Regions from separate parts of the Pseudoalteromonas sp. NEC-BIFX-2020_002 genome, predicted to be linked through region 1. Evidence: predicted binding sites of a transcription regulator. Region 1 holds the regulator's gene; each other region holds the start of a gene.

Region 1 (4,220 bases):
CAAACAACGACCACGGTAAAAAATCAAGAAGATGTGATAGCAAAACCTGATTATACCGCGGTCGAATTAAAGCAAACCGCATTTGATGAACAAGGTAAAATTAGCCACAAAGTAACCGCAGCAAAAATGGAACTTTATCAGCAGTTAGGATTTACTTACTTTGAAAAGCCTATTTTTACTTTATATAATCAACAGCAAACGTGGCAAATCAATGCGCAAGAAGCCACATTATATGAAAATAACCAGTTGATTTTAGAAGGCAATGTTGTTGCTAAAAATCTCACAAACAACGCAATGATTAAGCATATTAATGCCGATAACATCTTGGTTGATATTGAACAACAAACCATGAGTTCAGAACAGCCTGTTGAATTAATCGGACCAAATTTAAAGACCACCGGACGCGGCCTTAGAGCCGACTTAAAAGCCGAAGTCGTAGAACTTATTAACCATACGCGAACCATATATTATGACCAATAAATTTGCTCACTTACTTGTAATACCTAGCTTGTTCATTGCCCTTTCAAGCTTTGCTGAAGGTACTCTTCCACTTGCAGACCAAGTATCGATAAGCGCTGATAAACAGCTTGCACAGCTGAAAAAAAATGTCGGTATTTTTGAAAAAAACGTAGAGATAATCCATGGTAATCGTCGTATCACAGCTGATCACCTAGAAGTGCACAAACGTGAAGATTTAGGTGATAATAAGCAGCTGCTTGTTGCCACTGGAAGCCCTGCATACTTTGAAGAAAAACAAACAGATGGCACAATTATGAGCGCCAGCGCCAATGAGGTTCGTTACGATGTTGATAAACGCTATTTAACTTTAATCGGTAACGCCCAAGTCACTCAAGCAGGTCAAAAGATTAATGCCAAAAGTATTACATACGACATGGACCAACAATTAATTAGCGCTGAAAAAGATGAAAATTCAGACGAACGAGTGCATACAATATTAGTCCCAGTAAACACTAAAAAAGATAACGAAAAAGGTCAGCCATGAGCACATTAAAAGCTGAGTTTTTAGCAAAAAGTTATAAAGGCCGCCAAGTCGTAAAAAATGTAGGCTTAGAAGTCAGCGCTGGTAGCATTGTTGGCTTACTTGGCCCTAATGGCGCAGGCAAAACCACCACTTTTTACATGATTGTAGGATTAGTGCCAAGCGACAAAGGTAAAATAAGCATAGATGATAACGACATCACCTTATTACCAATGCACAGCCGTGCACGTTTAGGGATTGGCTATTTACCGCAAGAATCTTCGATATTTCGCAAACTGACCGTTTACCAAAACCTGATGGCGATACTCGAAACCCGTAAAGAGCTAAATAAACAAGCTCGTGAAGAAGCGCTTGATGGCTTACTTGATGAATTTAGCATTCAGCACATCCGCGATAGTCAAGGTATGGCATTATCTGGTGGTGAACGCCGTCGCGTTGAAATTGCTCGCGCTTTAGCCGCAAACCCTAAATTTATCCTATTAGATGAGCCTTTTGCTGGCGTTGATCCTATTTCGGTGTTAGATATAAAGAAGATTATTGAACATCTTAAAAACCGTGGGATAGGCGTACTTATTACCGACCACAATGTACGAGAAACCCTTGATGTTTGTGAAAAAGCCTACATAGTTTCTCATGGGGAGTTAATTGCATCAGGCACTCCTGAGCATGTACTTGCCGACCAAACAGTCCGCGACGTTTATTTGGGTGAGCAATTTAGGCTATAAAGCCACGCCCGGCTAAGGTTCTGCTAGACTTAATTATGACAACAATAAAAGGATTGTTAGAGATACATGAGGCAATCACTCCAGCTGCGCATGGGCCAGCAACTTACAATGACACCACAGCTACAACAAGCTATTCGTTTGTTACAGTTGAGCACATTAGATCTTCAACAAGAGATCCAAGAAGCACTAGATAGCAATCCATTACTTGAGGTCGATGAAAATGACTTTGGTGATGAATCAGGTGGTAAGAACGAACAAAAACAAGATACTGATGATCAAACTGTCAGTGCCTCAGCTGATGACACGCCAAGTGAATACGAACAAGAAAGCAGTGAAGCGCTAGCAAAAGATACCGTAAGCGACGAAATGGCGATGGATGTTACATGGGATGAATACATGAGCGCCGCACCAAGCTCTTCATCAGGGCCAATGCCTGAAGATGAATCTATTTATCAAGGCGCTTCATCTGAAACCCTCCACGATCACCTTATGTGGCAACTACAGCTGACTCATTTTAGTCCGACTGACGAAGCTATCGCGATAGCCATTGTCGAAGCGGTTGATGACTCAGGTATTCTTACACTAAGCTGTGAAGACATTGCTGAAAGCCTAAACAAAGGTAATAACGAAGAAGAAATTGAACTTGATGAAGTTCAAGCGGTATTAAAGCGTATTCAGTTATTTGATCCGGTCGGTATTGCTGCACGCAGCCTACCTGAATGTTTATGTATTCAGCTAAATCAATTTGATCCTGCAACGCCTTGGATTGCCGAAACAAAAATGATTTTAACTGATCATATCGATTTATTAGCTAGTCGCGACTATCGTACTTTGATGAAAAAGACTAAGCTAAAGGAAGATGAACTAAAAGAAGTAATGACACTCATCCACAGCCTTAATCCAAAGCCTGCGGATACCATAGTTCGAGAAGAGTCAGAGTACGTTATTCCCGACGTGTCAGTGAAAAAAATTAAAGGCCGCTGGGTGGTAGAGCTCAACCCAGATAGCATGCCAAAAATTAGAGTTAACAGCCAATATGCGGCGATGTCGCGCTCAGTAAAATCGAGCACTGACAGCCAATTTATTCGCTCTCATTTACAAGAAGCTAAATGGTTTATAAAAAGCCTAGAAAGTCGTAATGACACATTACTCAAAGTAACTAACTGCATTGTTAAACAGCAGCAAGGTTTTTTTGAGCATGGCCCCGAGGCTATGCGACCTATGGTATTAAACGATGTTGCTGAAATGGTTGAAATGCATGAATCAACAATCTCCCGGGTAACAACCCAGAAGTACATGCATACACCACGTGGTATTTTTGAGTTAAAGTATTTTTTCTCAAGCCATGTCAGTACCGAAAATGGCGGAGAATGCTCATCGACAGCAATTCGTGCACTCATAAAAAAATTGATTGCAGCAGAAAACTCAGCTAAACCATTGAGTGATAGTAAAATTGCAGATATATTGGCAGAGCAAGGTATCAAAGTAGCTAGACGAACAATAGCAAAGTACCGTGAATCGCTAGCTATTCCACCGTCAAATCAACGTAAAAGCTTGATTTAAGGCGTAAAACCACAAGAAGGAAAATGCTTATGCAACTAAATTTAACTGGTCGTCACGTAGAAATTACTGATTCATTAAGAGACTATGTAAACAATAAGTTTGCGAAGCTTGAGAGGCATTTTGATCACATCAACAATGTCCATGTTATTCTTGACGTAGAAAAGCTCAACCAAAAAGCAGAAGCAACATTACATGTCAGTGGCGCAGAGCTATTTGCCTCAACGCAGCACCAGGACATGTATGCCGCGATTGACGGGCTCATCGATAAACTCGACCGTCAAGTTATCAAACACAAAGAGAAGCACGCTCGACACTAACACTATGAAACTAAGTTCACTTACTTGTCAGGACTGCAGTAAAGCTGCGGTCCTTTTTAATAGCAAAAAACGTATCCTCGAATTTATCAGCCAATTGGCTCATGAACGGCTTCCTCACTTATCACAACAAGACATATTGAGTGCTCTATTAAATAGAGAAAAATTAGGTAGTACAGGTATTGGCCGTGGTATCGCGATCCCGCATGGTCGTATGAGTGGCGCACAAGAACCACTCGCTTTAATTTTAGTAAGCGAACAACCAATCAATTTTGATGCCATTGATAATCGCCCCGTCGATATTTTTGTTGCACTCATCGTACCTGATGGTGACAGTGAACTTCATTTAAAGACGTTGGCTACAATTGCTGATAAACTCAACGACAAAGAGTTTTGTAAACAAATACGTAGCGCAAAAACAGACCAAGATCTATATCAAGTCATTGTTGAACAGTCGTAGTTAAAAGAAGGAGAGTTTACATGGAATTAATTATCATCAGTGGGCGCTCAGGGTCAGGTAAATCTGTCGCTTTGCGTGTATTAGAAGACCTTGGCTATTATTGTGTTGATAATATCCCTGTAAACTTATTACCGTCGTTAGTACGTAGTGTATCTGAT
Region 2 (4,220 bases), on a different contig from region 1:
TGAGCTGCGTCAACAAGCCAGCTGGTTAAGCCACTTAGTTGATACTATGCCTGCGGGAGTTGTGGTGCTAGATGCCAGAGGCATGATCGCAAAAGCCAATCAAATAGCGATTGATATGCTTGGCGAGCCACTTGAAGGTGAAAAGTGGTTTAGCGTGATCCAGCGCTCTTTTCGACCTCAGCAGGATGATGGTCATGAAGTATCTCTCAAAGATGGTCGCTTAATTAAATTAGAAATAACGGCGTTGACACCAGAGCCTGGACAGTTAATTTTAATGACAGACTTAACTGAAACGCGTCGTTTACAAACACGAGTTGCACATATGCAACGTTTGAGTGCACTGGGTAAAATGGTGGCATCTTTAGCTCATCAAGTGCGTACACCATTATCTGCGGCTATGTTATATGCCGCTAATTTAGGATCCAAGCGTTTACCTGAAAGCTCTCGAGGCAGTTTTCATACAAAATTAATGTCACGGTTAAAAGATCTCGAAACGCAGGTGAACGATATGCTGTTATTTGCAAAAAGCGGCGATCAGCAAGTGGTAGAGCAGGTGTCTATGCAGCAGCTATTAACAGAAGTGAAAATGGGTGCTGATGCGATGGTTGCACTAAACAATTGCGAACTTGAGGTTAGCCTACCGGATCCTGATGTTGAAATTGTCGGTAATAAAACGGCGTTGGCGAGTGCTATTCAAAACCTTGTTCATAATAGTATCCAAGTTATTGGTGCTGGCGCGAAAGTTTACGTAAGTGCGCAACGTGATGAAGATGAGCCTGAGTTTGTTCGGATCAGTGTTAATGATAATGGTCCCGGTATTGATTTAACGCAAGCTGATAAGTTATTTGAACCATTTTATACTACTAAAAGCCAAGGCACAGGGTTGGGCTTAGCAGTGGTTAGCTCAGTGACAATTGCTCACCAAGGGCGAGTTGATGTTGCTAATAATACACAGGGCGGTGCTTGCTTTAGCTTGCTGCTGCCTATTTGTGCAGAATCAAAGTCAGTGGAGGTCATATGAGTAACAATACGATTTTAGTTGTAGAAGATGATGCAGGGCTTCGAGAGGCTTTGATCGACACGTTAGAAATGTCAGGAATTGATTGTGTTGCGGCTGATAGCGCTGAACAAGCAATGGTTTTATTGAAAAAAGATAGCTTTTCTTTAGTCGTAAGTGATGTGCAAATGGGGGCGATGAGTGGTCTTGATTTATTGCGGAGCATTAATTTAAATCACCCTGATTTACCAGTATTGATGATGACAGCATATGCAACAATCGATGATGCGGTTGAGGCAATGCGTTTAGGTGCGATTGATTATATGGCTAAGCCATTTGCGCCAGAAGTGTTACTCAATATGGTGAGCCGCTATTTACCAGAACCAGAAAAAGAAACGGATGGCCCAATTGTCGCAGATCCGAGCAGTATTCAATTATTAGAGCTTGCTTGTAAAGTTGCTAAATCTGATGCCAGTGTAATGGTGTTAGGCCCAAGTGGCTCAGGTAAAGAAGTATTAGCACGGTTTATTCATGATAAATCAGATCGTGCAGATCAGCCTTTTGTCGCAATTAATTGCGCTGCGATCCCAGAGAATATGCTTGAAGCGACCTTATTTGGTTATGAAAAAGGCGCATTTACAGGTGCAATCCAAGCTTGCCCTGGGAAATTTGAGCAAGCACAAGGTGGTACGATTTTACTTGATGAAATCACCGAAATGGATTTAAGCCTGCAAGCTAAGCTACTACGTGTACTGCAAGAGCGTGAAGTTGAACGTTTAGGTGGTCGAAAAACGATTAAATTGGATGTTAGAGTATTAGCCACTAGTAACCGTGACCTAAAAGAGGCCGTAAGTGAGCATCAATTTAGAGAAGATCTTTATTACCGTTTAAATGTGTTTCCATTGATGTGGCGCCCACTTTGTCAGCGCCCTGGTGATATTATTATATTGGCAAAGCATTTAATTGAGCGTCATATTAGTAAAAGCAAAGAGCCAATGGCACAACTTAGTCTATCAGCGCAGGATAAATTATTATCACACGCTTGGCCTGGTAATGTGCGTGAGCTTGATAATGTGATCCAGCGCGCATTAATACTGCGCCACGGTGATGTGATCGATGAAAATGCTATTTTTATCGAAAATCTAACAACGGCTCCATTAACCACCGCTTTAGCTAGCAATCCATTACCTGCTGACACAGCAAGCTCATTGAGTAATGAAGCGTATTACGACGTACAAGTGCCGACAATTAAAGCAAAAGCAACACACAGTGAGCCATTGCTTAGTACGGACTCTGGCAGCTACAAAGATGAATTAAAAGATAAAGAACATCGCATTATTTTAGAAACGCTTTCTCGCTGTCAAGGTAAGCGAAAAGATGTTGCTGAGACTTTAGGGATCAGTCCGCGAACATTACGCTATAAATTGGCGCAAATGCGTGACTTAGGTATTGCATTACCAGCCTAACTTTTATAAATATACGCTCAGTGCTCACTGAGCGTTCTTCCGTCAAAACTCTGACAAGTTAAATTAAACCGTAACTAACTGTATTTAAATGACTATTTTATGGCACGTTTTGTGCTTTATCTAGTTATAAGTAAATTGTATCGTCAGAGATCATTATGAAAATTGAAAACAGTGCATTATTCCAAGAAATGCAATCCATGGCTCTTGAAACAAGCCGTGGTAATCAAGTAAATAACATACCAACTGAAGCGCAACCAACGTCATCAGCACAATTTGGTGATTTACTTACTAGCGCGTTAAATACGGTCGATGGCCATCAAAAAGAAGCGAAACAAAAGGTGACGGCCTTAGAAATGGGGGACCGCAGTGTTTCGTTAGCTGAAGTGATGATCGCATCACAGAAATCATCTGTCGCTTTTGAAGCGACCGTTCAGGTTCGTAATAAGCTTGTAGAGTCTTACAAAGAAATCATGAACATGCCTGTTTAACTAGGTAGTGGAGAATTATTGTGGCGCAATCTAATCAATCAACAGATCTTGCTTTAGCTGGTGGCGGTATCGACCAAAACGATAGTGAAGAGCAACAAGAACAAAAGTCAGGCTATTTAAGTGCTCTTAATGGTGTTGATATATTACGTCAAGCAACACTGCTGATTGCTTTAGCTATTTGTCTTGCGATTGCAATTTTTGTGATTATTTGGGCAAAACAACCAGATATGCGACCACTTGGAAAAATGCCAACAGAAGAGCTTATCCAAACTCTCGACTTTTTAGATGCACAAAAAATTGAATATCAGCTCGATGGTAACGTTATTTCTGTTGAAGAAGGCGAATATCAAAGCATTAAATTATTAATGACTCGAGAAGGGTTAGAGCAATCCCCAAATTCTGGTACTGATATTATCATGCAAGATATGGGTTTTGGTGTAAGCCAACGTTTAGAGCGTGAACGTTTAAAGCACGGTCGTGAGCAACAGCTTGCACGAACTATTGAAGAACTAAAAAATGTTACCCGCGCCAAAGTATTACTAGCCATCCCAAAAGAAAATGTGTTTGCTCGTCGTGAGAAAAAACCATCAGCAACCGTTGTGCTAACACTTAAGCGTGGACGTATGCTTAGTAGTGAAGAAGTTGATTCTATTGTTGATATTATAGGTTCAGCGGTTCAAGGCTTGGAACCTGCACGAGTTACAGTTACAGATCAAAATGGTCGATTATTAAATTCTGGTTCACAAAGTTCACTTGCGTCACGCTCACGTAAAGAATATGAAGTAGAGCGCAAACGTGAGCAGGAATACCTCGAAAAAATTGATAGCATTCTAATTCCGGTACTGGGCTTGGGCAATTATACTGCGCAAGTAGATTTAAGCATGGATTTCAGTTCAATTGAAGAAACCCAAAAACGTTATAATCCTGATTTACCGGCAGTGAGAAGTGAAACAACATTTGAAGAAAGTAACATCGGTGGTCTTGCAATCGGCATACCTGGTGCTTTGTCAAACCAACCTCCTGCAAATTCAGACATACCAGAAGTAGCAGGTCAAGGCGGAGCTGGCTCAGGCACTTCACCAAGTCGTAGTCATAAAGAAGCAACAAGAAATTACGAATTAGATACCACAATTTCTCATAAACGTCAGCAAACAGGTGTGATACGTCGTATCAGTGTTTCTGTTGCGGTAGATTACTTAGCAACAGCAGGGGAAAATGGTGAAACGACCATGGTGCCTCGCTCAATCGAAGCGCTGTCAAATATTCGTC
Region 3 (4,220 bases), on a different contig from region 1:
TACGCCGTTCTTACGAACACCGATGTCGCCACCTTTGTGAGGACCGTAATGATCAAACGTATGGTACATAAGACCAGAACCCGATGTAAGCGTCATGAAATCAGTTTGGAAACCAATTAAACCACGGCTAGGGATCATGAAATCTAAACGCATACGGCCTTTGCCATCTGGAGTCATGTTAGTAAGTTCACCTTTACGTAGGCCAACTTGTTCCATAACAGAACCCTGATGCTCGTCTTGACAGTCAATAGTTACTGTTTCATACGGTTCTTCTAGAACGCCATCAACAGTACGTAAGATAACTTCTGGACGAGAAACAGAAAGCTCGTAACCTTCACGACGCATGTTCTCGATTAAGATACCTAGGTGTAATTCACCACGACCAGAAACACGGAAGCTATCTGGGCTAGCAGTATCTTCAACGCGAAGTGCTACGTTGTGTACTAATTCTTTGTCTAAACGCTCACGGATATTACGTGATGTTACAAACTTACCTTCTTTACCACAGAAAGGTGAGTTATTTACAGAGAATGTCATTGTTACAGTTGGCTCATCAACACTTAGTGGTGGTAATGCTTCAACGTTTCCTGGGAAACAAACTGTATCAGAAATCTTAAGCTCACCAATACCTGTTACAGTTACGATGTTACCAGCGTAAGCTCTATCAGTTTCGATACGCTCAAGACCTAGGTAGCTTTGTACTGCGCCAATTTTACCGTTACGTGTTGTGCCATCAGCACTGATAATAGTAACTTGTTGGTTAGGAGCAACAGAACCACGTTTGATACGACCAATACCAACTACGCCAACATAAGAGTTGTAATCTAGTTGAGAGATCTGCATCTGGAAGTCACCTTCAGGATCTGCATCCGGTGGTGATACTTCGTCAACGATCATCTTGAACATAGGTTCCATGTTGTCTGATGGCTCGTCTAAATCTAGTGTTGCCCAGCCGTTGATAGCTGAAGCGTAGATTACTTTAAAATCTAACTGTTCGTCAGTTGCGCCAAGGTTGTCGAATAAATCAAAGATTTGATCCATAACCCAATCAGGACGTGAACCAGGCTTATCAACTTTATTGATAACAACGATTGGCTTTAAGCCCTGTGCGAATGCCTTTTGCGTAACGAAACGCGTTTGTGGCATTGGACCTTCTTGAGCATCAACAAGTAGTAATACTGAGTCAGCCATCGAAAGTACGCGTTCAACTTCACCGCCAAAATCGGCGTGTCCTGGAGTATCTACGATATTGATATGGTAATCGTTCCATGAGATGGCTGTGTTTTTAGCCAAAATGGTAATACCACGTTCTTTCTCAATGTCGTTTGAGTCCATCACGCGCTCTTCGTTACCGCCGCGTGTTTCTAATGTACCTGATTGCTCAAGTAGTTTGTCAACCAGTGTTGTTTTACCGTGGTCAACGTGCGCGATAATCGCTATATTTCTTAACTTTTCGATGCTCATATATTCACTCAGAGAAATTGAATCTCAATGATCCTGCAGGGGCTTTACGCTCTCACCCGCGTTTTCACGAGATGTCCCAGCATTGGATTTAAAAGGGCGCATATTATCCCCTATAAATGACATGGATGAAAGTTTATCCAATATATATTTCAAAACTTTCTTAATAGTTCCAATAAGTATCTGTTTTATATATGACATTTTTATTAATTTAATTTCTGAATTAACTCTTATTTTGTACATTCATTACATTTCATGCCATATTTTGACAGTATTTTATAAGTAAGTTAGTTTTACAGCTGTGTTTATAATTCATACAAGTCGTACCAAATCCCGTTACGCACCAAAATGATCTTTTAACGCTTCATATTGGTGCAACGCAATAGGTAGCATAACGTAGAACTATAATTTTTAAACCTATAAACAAAGACTTATAAATATGGCACAGAAAACGCTTACTATAAACAAAAGCAATTATGCAGCAAAAATAAAACCCAACAGTTGGAGGACACATGTCACAATCGGTTTTAGATTTTATTAAAGAAAATGACGTTAAGTTCGTTGATTTACGCTTTACTGATACAAAAGGTAAAGAGCAACACGTTTCTATTCCTCATCACCAAGTTGATGAAGATTTCTTTGAAGACGGTAAAATGTTTGACGGTTCTTCAATTGCTGGCTGGAAAGGTATTAATGAATCAGACATGGTATTAATGCCTGTTGCTGAATCAGCTAAGCTAGACCCTTTCACAGAAGAAGCGACATTAATCTTACGTTGTGACGTCGTTGAGCCTGCAACATTACAAGGTTATGAGCGCGACCCGCGTTCAGTTGCTAAACGCGCTGAAGAGTATATGCGTTCTACAGGTATTGCTGATACAGTTTTATTTGGCCCTGAACCTGAGTTTTTCGTATTTGATGATGTTAAATACAAAACGGATATGTCTGGTTCAATGTACAAAATTGATTCTAAGCAAGCTGCTTGGAATTCAGATAAAGAATATGCAGATGGCAACACAGGTCACCGTCCTGGTGTTAAAGGCGGTTACTTCCCAGTTGCTCCAGTTGATGACTTCCAAGATTGGCGTTCAGCTACGTGTCTCGTTCTAGAAGAAATGGGCCAAGTAGTAGAAGCACATCACCACGAAGTAGCAACCGCTGGTCAAAATGAAATCGCGACTCGCTTTAATACGATGGTAATTAAAGCAGATGAAATCCAAGAGATGAAATATGTTATCCATAACATGGCTCATTTATATGGCAAAACTGCGACTTTTATGCCTAAACCAGTTGTTGGTGATAACGGTTCTGGTATGCATTGTCACCAGTCTTTAGCTAAAGACGGTGTTAACTTATTCGCAGGCGACAAGTATGGCGGCCTTTCTGAAGATGCACTTTACTACATCGGCGGTATTATCAAGCATGCTAAAGCAATCAACGCGTTTGCAAATGCGTCGACTAACTCGTACAAGCGTTTAGTACCAGGTTTTGAAGCGCCAGTTATGCTTGCATACTCTGCACGTAACCGTTCTGCATCAATTCGTATTCCAGTGGTTCCGTCTGAAAAAGGTCGTCGTATCGAAGTACGCTTCCCAGATCCAACAGCTAACCCATACCTTGCATTTTCTGCAATGTTAATGGCAGGTCTTGACGGTATCAAAAACAAGATTCACCCTGGCGATGCAATGGATAAAGATTTATACGACTTACCTGCTGAAGAAGCAGCTGAGATCCCAACTGTTGCGGCATCACTTGATGAAGCACTCTGTGCACTTAGCGCAGACCGTGAGTTCTTAACGCAAGGTAACGTATTTACTGATGACTTAATTGATGCTTACATCAAACTTAAGAGTCAGGAAGTTGAAAAGCTTAACATGACAACTCACCCAGTTGAGTTTGAAATGTACTATAGCTGCTAATAACGCTGTAGAGAAAATTATCTAATAGATAATATATATGTGTTCTCAAGGCCCGTTTTACGGGCTTTTTTTATGGTAAATTTGGTCATTATCCACTACAGTTTAATTAGTGCAAAAAATGCAGGACTGTACAGTGAAAAAAACAATTTTATTACTTTTAAGCATGTCTTTAGTTAGTATTAACAGCTACGGCGGTGACAAAAAAATCTACTCGTGGAAAGACAAACATGGCGTACTGGTATTTTCTGACAGCCCTAGAGCAGGAGCCCAAGAAATTAAATTATCAAGCCAAAATTTATCTATGCCCGCTGTTGATATTACCGTGTTAAATGAAGACAAGCCCGCTGCGGTGGTCAACTTTAAAATTGTTATTGCTTCACCCACTAATGAAGAAACTGTCCGTGAAAATACAGGGTCTGTTTACGTTACTAGTAGAATAGTTCCACGCTTTGAGAGCGGTTTTAAAATTCAATTACTCGTTGATGGTGTCGCATTCGCTAAGCCGAGCAACACGGGTACTTTTGCACTTCGTGATGTAAACCGCGGTGAGCACACATTGCAATTGAAACTATTTAACTCCGAAGGTTCTGTGGTCTCGGTTAGTGAAAGCAGCACTTTTTTTATGCATAGGGCATCGTCTTTGTAAGAATAGTGTTTTTTCTACCACGACACATTTCTTGTACGTAACTCTGTGATAAGCTGCTAAATATCATCAACGCACTAAAATGGTGCAACCATGCCCAACAATAATATTTTCCGCCCCGAACTCCTCGCAAGTATTTGGCAAAATCTGACTACGGCCGTTATTTTACTTGATGAACGTTTTACCCTTGTGTACGC
Region 4 (4,220 bases), on a different contig from region 1:
CACCGCGCATTGAAAATAAATTAAATGAACCACTTTGCATTACAAGTGCTTCTCCTGTGCCCATAAACACCAGTTTTTCACCATTAGGGCCGTCTAACGTTTCAATATCAACCAACTCTGATAGCTCGCGTATTGCTTGATCACGTTCGTTAAACATGGAACTTGCATCAGCAGCATTTCGCGTACCATTAACAGCTGCGACTTGTTTGTTAAGCTTGCTGATATTTTGTACTAACGTATTCGCTTCCCCAGAAAATATTTCAAGCTGCTCGTTCACAATATTTTTTTGATCAAATACGATCCCAGATAAACGCTCCATTTGACTAATTAAATTTTGCGCATCAGTCATTACTAGCGAGCGGGCAACCGTTGAAGAGGGCTGATTTAAACTCTCCTGCACATTATTAAAAAGGGAGTTTATACTGGTAGATAAGCTATTAGACTCTTGAGAGAATAATGTATCTACTCGGCCAGCTTCGCTAACAAACTGATCAAAGAATGCTTTATTTGAAGTATCGCGATTTAGTTGTTTTTGTGCGAACTCATTAAGTAATCTGTACGTATCACCACGACCAACTTGATTGTCGATCATAGTCATGTGCTCTGTACGCTCGCGCACATAGCCCACTGTATTTACATTGGCAATATTCTTGCTGGTCGTTTGCAGTAATTCTGTATTAGCACGTACACCAGAATTAGCAATGTCTAACAAATTAAACGACATTTTAATTTACTCCTTGGCGAACCAATGTTGCCGCCAATGTTTTAAGCTCAGTGCGATTAAGTACCTGCTTAATTTTATCGGCATAATTGGGGTCGGTTGCATACCCCGCTTTTTGTAATGAATCTAAAAAAGCGGCAGGTTTTGCGGTATTTTGTAAGGCTTCTTGATAACGTGGGTTTTGCGTCAAAAATTCAACAAAGTCATTTACACTGTCTTTGATTGAGTCATAGGCTCTAAAGCTAGCCTGTTTTTTAACAGGCATACCTTCTTCAAATTCAAGTGTAACTTTACTGGCTTTATCACCTTGCCAGCTTCTATCTGACTTAATATTGAATAAATTAAATGAGCTATTACCATCACTTTTATTAATAATGTGTTTCCCCCAGCCAGTCTCAAGTGCAGCTTGTGCAACCATTACAGCTGGGTTTAACCCTATTTTTTCTGCGGCTGTTTTAGCGTGCTCCCACACACTTGAGATAAACTCTTCAGCATTTTCAAACTGTGGTTTTTGCTGCTTTTGCGCTTTACTGGCAGAGGCTGAGTCAACGCTAGCATCAGTACTTTTACCGTTTGCACGGTTATCACTTGAAAACTCATTAACTGAGCGCAGTACAGACCCTGGCATAAAGTTTTTAGTATCTGGGGAGAGTTGTTGAACAATAATATCAGCCAAACCTAGCGAGCCTTTTGAAGAAAGCTCAACGGATAGTTGCTGGTCATGCATTTCTTCAAAGAACTTTACACCGCTTGAATTAAATGGACTTTCTTTATCCTCAAAGGCTTCATTTGCTTTGCGCATACTTTTAAGTAACATTTGCGTAAAGATAGATTCAAATTGTGCCGCTGCTTTTTTCAGCGCTTCTTTAGACGCTTCAGGCGAAGCCCCGCCCTTTAAGGCCTCTTGACGAAGTGAGTCAAGATTCCCTAAATCAAAGAAGTTTTGTTTATCGAGATGATTAGTATCCATCAGCAATTTGACACAATAGTTAATAATACTACTAACAATGCAATAATTGAGCCAAATATCATGTTGGCGTGTTGGCGTGTTGGCGTGTTGGCGTGTTGGCGTGTTGGCGTGTTGGCGTGAAAGTAAAACAAGTATGCTAGGTGGTTACAAAGTAAAGTTAGCCTCGGCTAGATTTTTTATCCAGTAAACAAATGTCTACAATGTCGCGAAGGCGGTAATGTAGACATTCGTGAATGTCACTAATAGATCACATGTTAAATCACAACAAGCTGTCCATTTATTGCCCCAGCTTCTTTTAGTGCTTCTAAAATGGCCATTAAATCACCAGGTGCTGCGCCCACTTCATTAATAGCACGCACTAAGTCATCAAGGCTTACACCTGGATTAAAAACAAAAGCACGCGAATCATCTTCATTCACATCTATTATACTTTGATTAGTAACTACCGTTTCCCCTTCAGCCAGTGGATTTGGCTGCGCCACATTTTGCTGCTCTGCAATTGTTACCGTTAAACCACCATGAGTAATTGCCGCAGGTTGTAATTTTACATTTTTGCCAATCACAATCGTACCAGTGCGCGAATTAACAATGATTTTTGCGGCGGTATCAGCAGGCTTAAACTCTAAATTTTCAAGTGTTGATAAGTAAGAAACACGTTGCGATGCATCTCTTGGAGCAATTACACGTATTGATGCGGCATCTATCGCTGTTGCGCTATTTGGCCCGACCAGATCATTTATCACCTGCTCTAAACGTTTTGCCGTTGTAAAGTCAGGGCGATTTAAATTAAATGTAATGTAGTCGCCTTGCATAAAAGGGCTTTTAATCGCACGCTCCACCGTCGCACCATTTGGAATACGCCCCACTGTGGGTGTATTTATAACAACACGGCTACCATCGGCCCCTTCAGCGCCAAGTCCACCAACAATTAAACTCCCTTGCGCTATTGCATACGTATTACCATCAACCCCTTTTAGAAAGGTTTGAATTAAGGTACCACCACGTAAACTACCCGCGCTGCCAATTGAAGAAACGGTAATATCAATTCTTTGTCCTGGTTTTCTAAATGCGGGCAATTCTGCATGGACTGCAACAGCAGCCACATTTTTAATTTTTGGTTTTAAAGTAGCTGGTAATGTAATACCAAAACTATTTAACATACCTTTAAAGCTTTGTTCAGTGAATCTGCTTTGCTCACCAGTGCCAGGTAAACCTACAACCAAACCATACCCTACGAGTTGATTTGAACGAACACCTTCAACCATTGATACATCTTTAATACGCTCTGCAAAAACATTGGCGTGCCAACCTAATAAGCAAAGAGTAATTAATACTTTAAAGCCATTCATAATAACGATCCTTTAAAAAGGGAACAGTGCACTACTGAAGAACTGCGTTAACCAACCCGCACTTTGAGACTCTTGTAATTGCCCTTTGCCTGAATATTGAATTCTCGCATTAGCAATGCGATTAGAGGTAACTGTATTATCTGCAGTAACATCTTGTGGACGCACAAGCCCTTCGAGTCGAATAAACTCTTCACCTGTATTCAACGTCAGCCACTTTTCACCACGAATCACTAAATTTCCATTTGGTAACACACGCATTACGTTTACTGAAATATCACCAAATAAACTATTTGATTGGTTTGATTTTAAATCGCCATTAAAAGACGAGCCACTGCCAATGCCAAATTGAATGCTATCGCCACCAATATTAACCGGCAACCCCCCTAACCCAACAACAGGATCAAGACTTGCATCACTTGTTTTATCAGTTTGAGTTTTTGCAGCTTTTGATGACTGTGTTGACTCTTGCAGTTTCACCGTAATAATATCACCTGTGCGCAGTGCTTTTTTATCTGAATAAAGATCATTCGATAAATAACTATCAAATAGTGAACCTGTCGCTACAACTTGCTCTGTTGCAGGCTCTGGATACATAGGCGCATAGTAAGGGTCATCCTGAACCACATCAGTATTTTGGCTTGTCATACAGCCACTTAAAAATAATACACCCGTTAAGGTTATGGTAAAATTACGCATCACTTTGCCCCTAATCATTAAAGTTGCTGATTGATATAACTCATCATTTCATCCACAGCTGAAATAACTTTTGAGTTCATTTCATAAATACGCTGCGTCTCAATCAAGTTAACCAACTCTTCGGTCACATTAACATTAGACGTTTCTAATGCGCCTTGTACCACAGAACCTAAGCCTTCTAGACCTGGATTACCTTGCACTGGAGCACCACTGACGGCAGTCTCTGTATATAAGTTTTGACCAACAGGCTCTAAACCCGATGGATTAATAAAATCACTAATTGTTAGCTGCCCAATCACGACATTCTCAGCCTGCCCTGCAACACGTACAGATACTTCGCCGTCTTGCGAAATTGTGATGGACTGTGCATCATCAGGTACATTCATTTCAGGTTGAACCGGAAAACCTGCACCAGCGGTTACAATTCGACCATCTTCATCTGTCGTAAATTGGCCGTTTCGCGAATAGGCAATATTGCCATCTG

The links. Region 1 encodes sigma-54, which starts transcription at its own class of promoters, with help from an activator protein. Its sites were predicted from a motif close to GTTGGCACGNNNNTNGNNT; they were not measured.
Region 2: the regulator sigma-54 is predicted to act here: its motif matches at 2,562-2,580, upstream of fliE (flagellar hook-basal body complex protein FliE).
Region 3: the regulator sigma-54 is predicted to act here: its motif matches at 1,900-1,918, upstream of glnA (glutamate--ammonia ligase).
Region 4: the regulator sigma-54 is predicted to act here: its motif matches at 1,729-1,747, upstream of flgJ (flagellar assembly peptidoglycan hydrolase FlgJ).

Annotation. Positions count from the first base shown of each region.
Region 1 is NZ_JABEPJ010000013.1:2,969-7,188, reverse strand. Features, by position in the region: gene lptC (LPS export ABC transporter periplasmic protein LptC) at 1-480, shown strand, start outside; gene lptA (lipopolysaccharide transport periplasmic protein LptA) at 470-1,003, shown strand; gene lptB (LPS export ABC transporter ATP-binding protein) at 1,000-1,725, shown strand; gene HJP15_RS14640 (RNA polymerase factor sigma-54) at 1,792-3,288, shown strand; gene hpf (ribosome hibernation promoting factor) at 3,318-3,605, shown strand; gene HJP15_RS14630 (PTS sugar transporter subunit IIA) at 3,610-4,062, shown strand; gene rapZ (RNase adapter RapZ) at 4,083-4,220, shown strand, end outside.
Region 2 is NZ_JABEPJ010000003.1:65,918-70,137, forward strand. Features, by position in the region: gene HJP15_RS04610 (sensor histidine kinase) at 1-1,021, shown strand, start outside; gene HJP15_RS04615 (sigma-54-dependent transcriptional regulator) at 1,018-2,463, shown strand; gene fliE (flagellar hook-basal body complex protein FliE) at 2,619-2,951, shown strand; gene fliF (flagellar basal-body MS-ring/collar protein FliF) at 2,972-4,220, shown strand, end outside.
Region 3 is NZ_JABEPJ010000012.1:23,205-27,424, reverse strand. Features, by position in the region: gene typA (translational GTPase TypA) at 1-1,464, opposite strand, end outside; gene glnA (glutamate--ammonia ligase) at 1,974-3,380, shown strand; gene HJP15_RS13980 (DUF4124 domain-containing protein) at 3,514-4,026, shown strand; gene glnL (nitrogen regulation protein NR(II)) at 4,117-4,220, shown strand, end outside.
Region 4 is NZ_JABEPJ010000003.1:18,085-22,304, reverse strand. Features, by position in the region: gene flgK (flagellar hook-associated protein FlgK) at 1-724, opposite strand, end outside; gene flgJ (flagellar assembly peptidoglycan hydrolase FlgJ) at 726-1,691, opposite strand; gene HJP15_RS04390 (flagellar basal body P-ring protein FlgI) at 1,946-3,040, opposite strand; gene flgH (flagellar basal body L-ring protein FlgH) at 3,053-3,736, opposite strand; gene flgG (flagellar basal-body rod protein FlgG) at 3,754-4,220, opposite strand, start outside.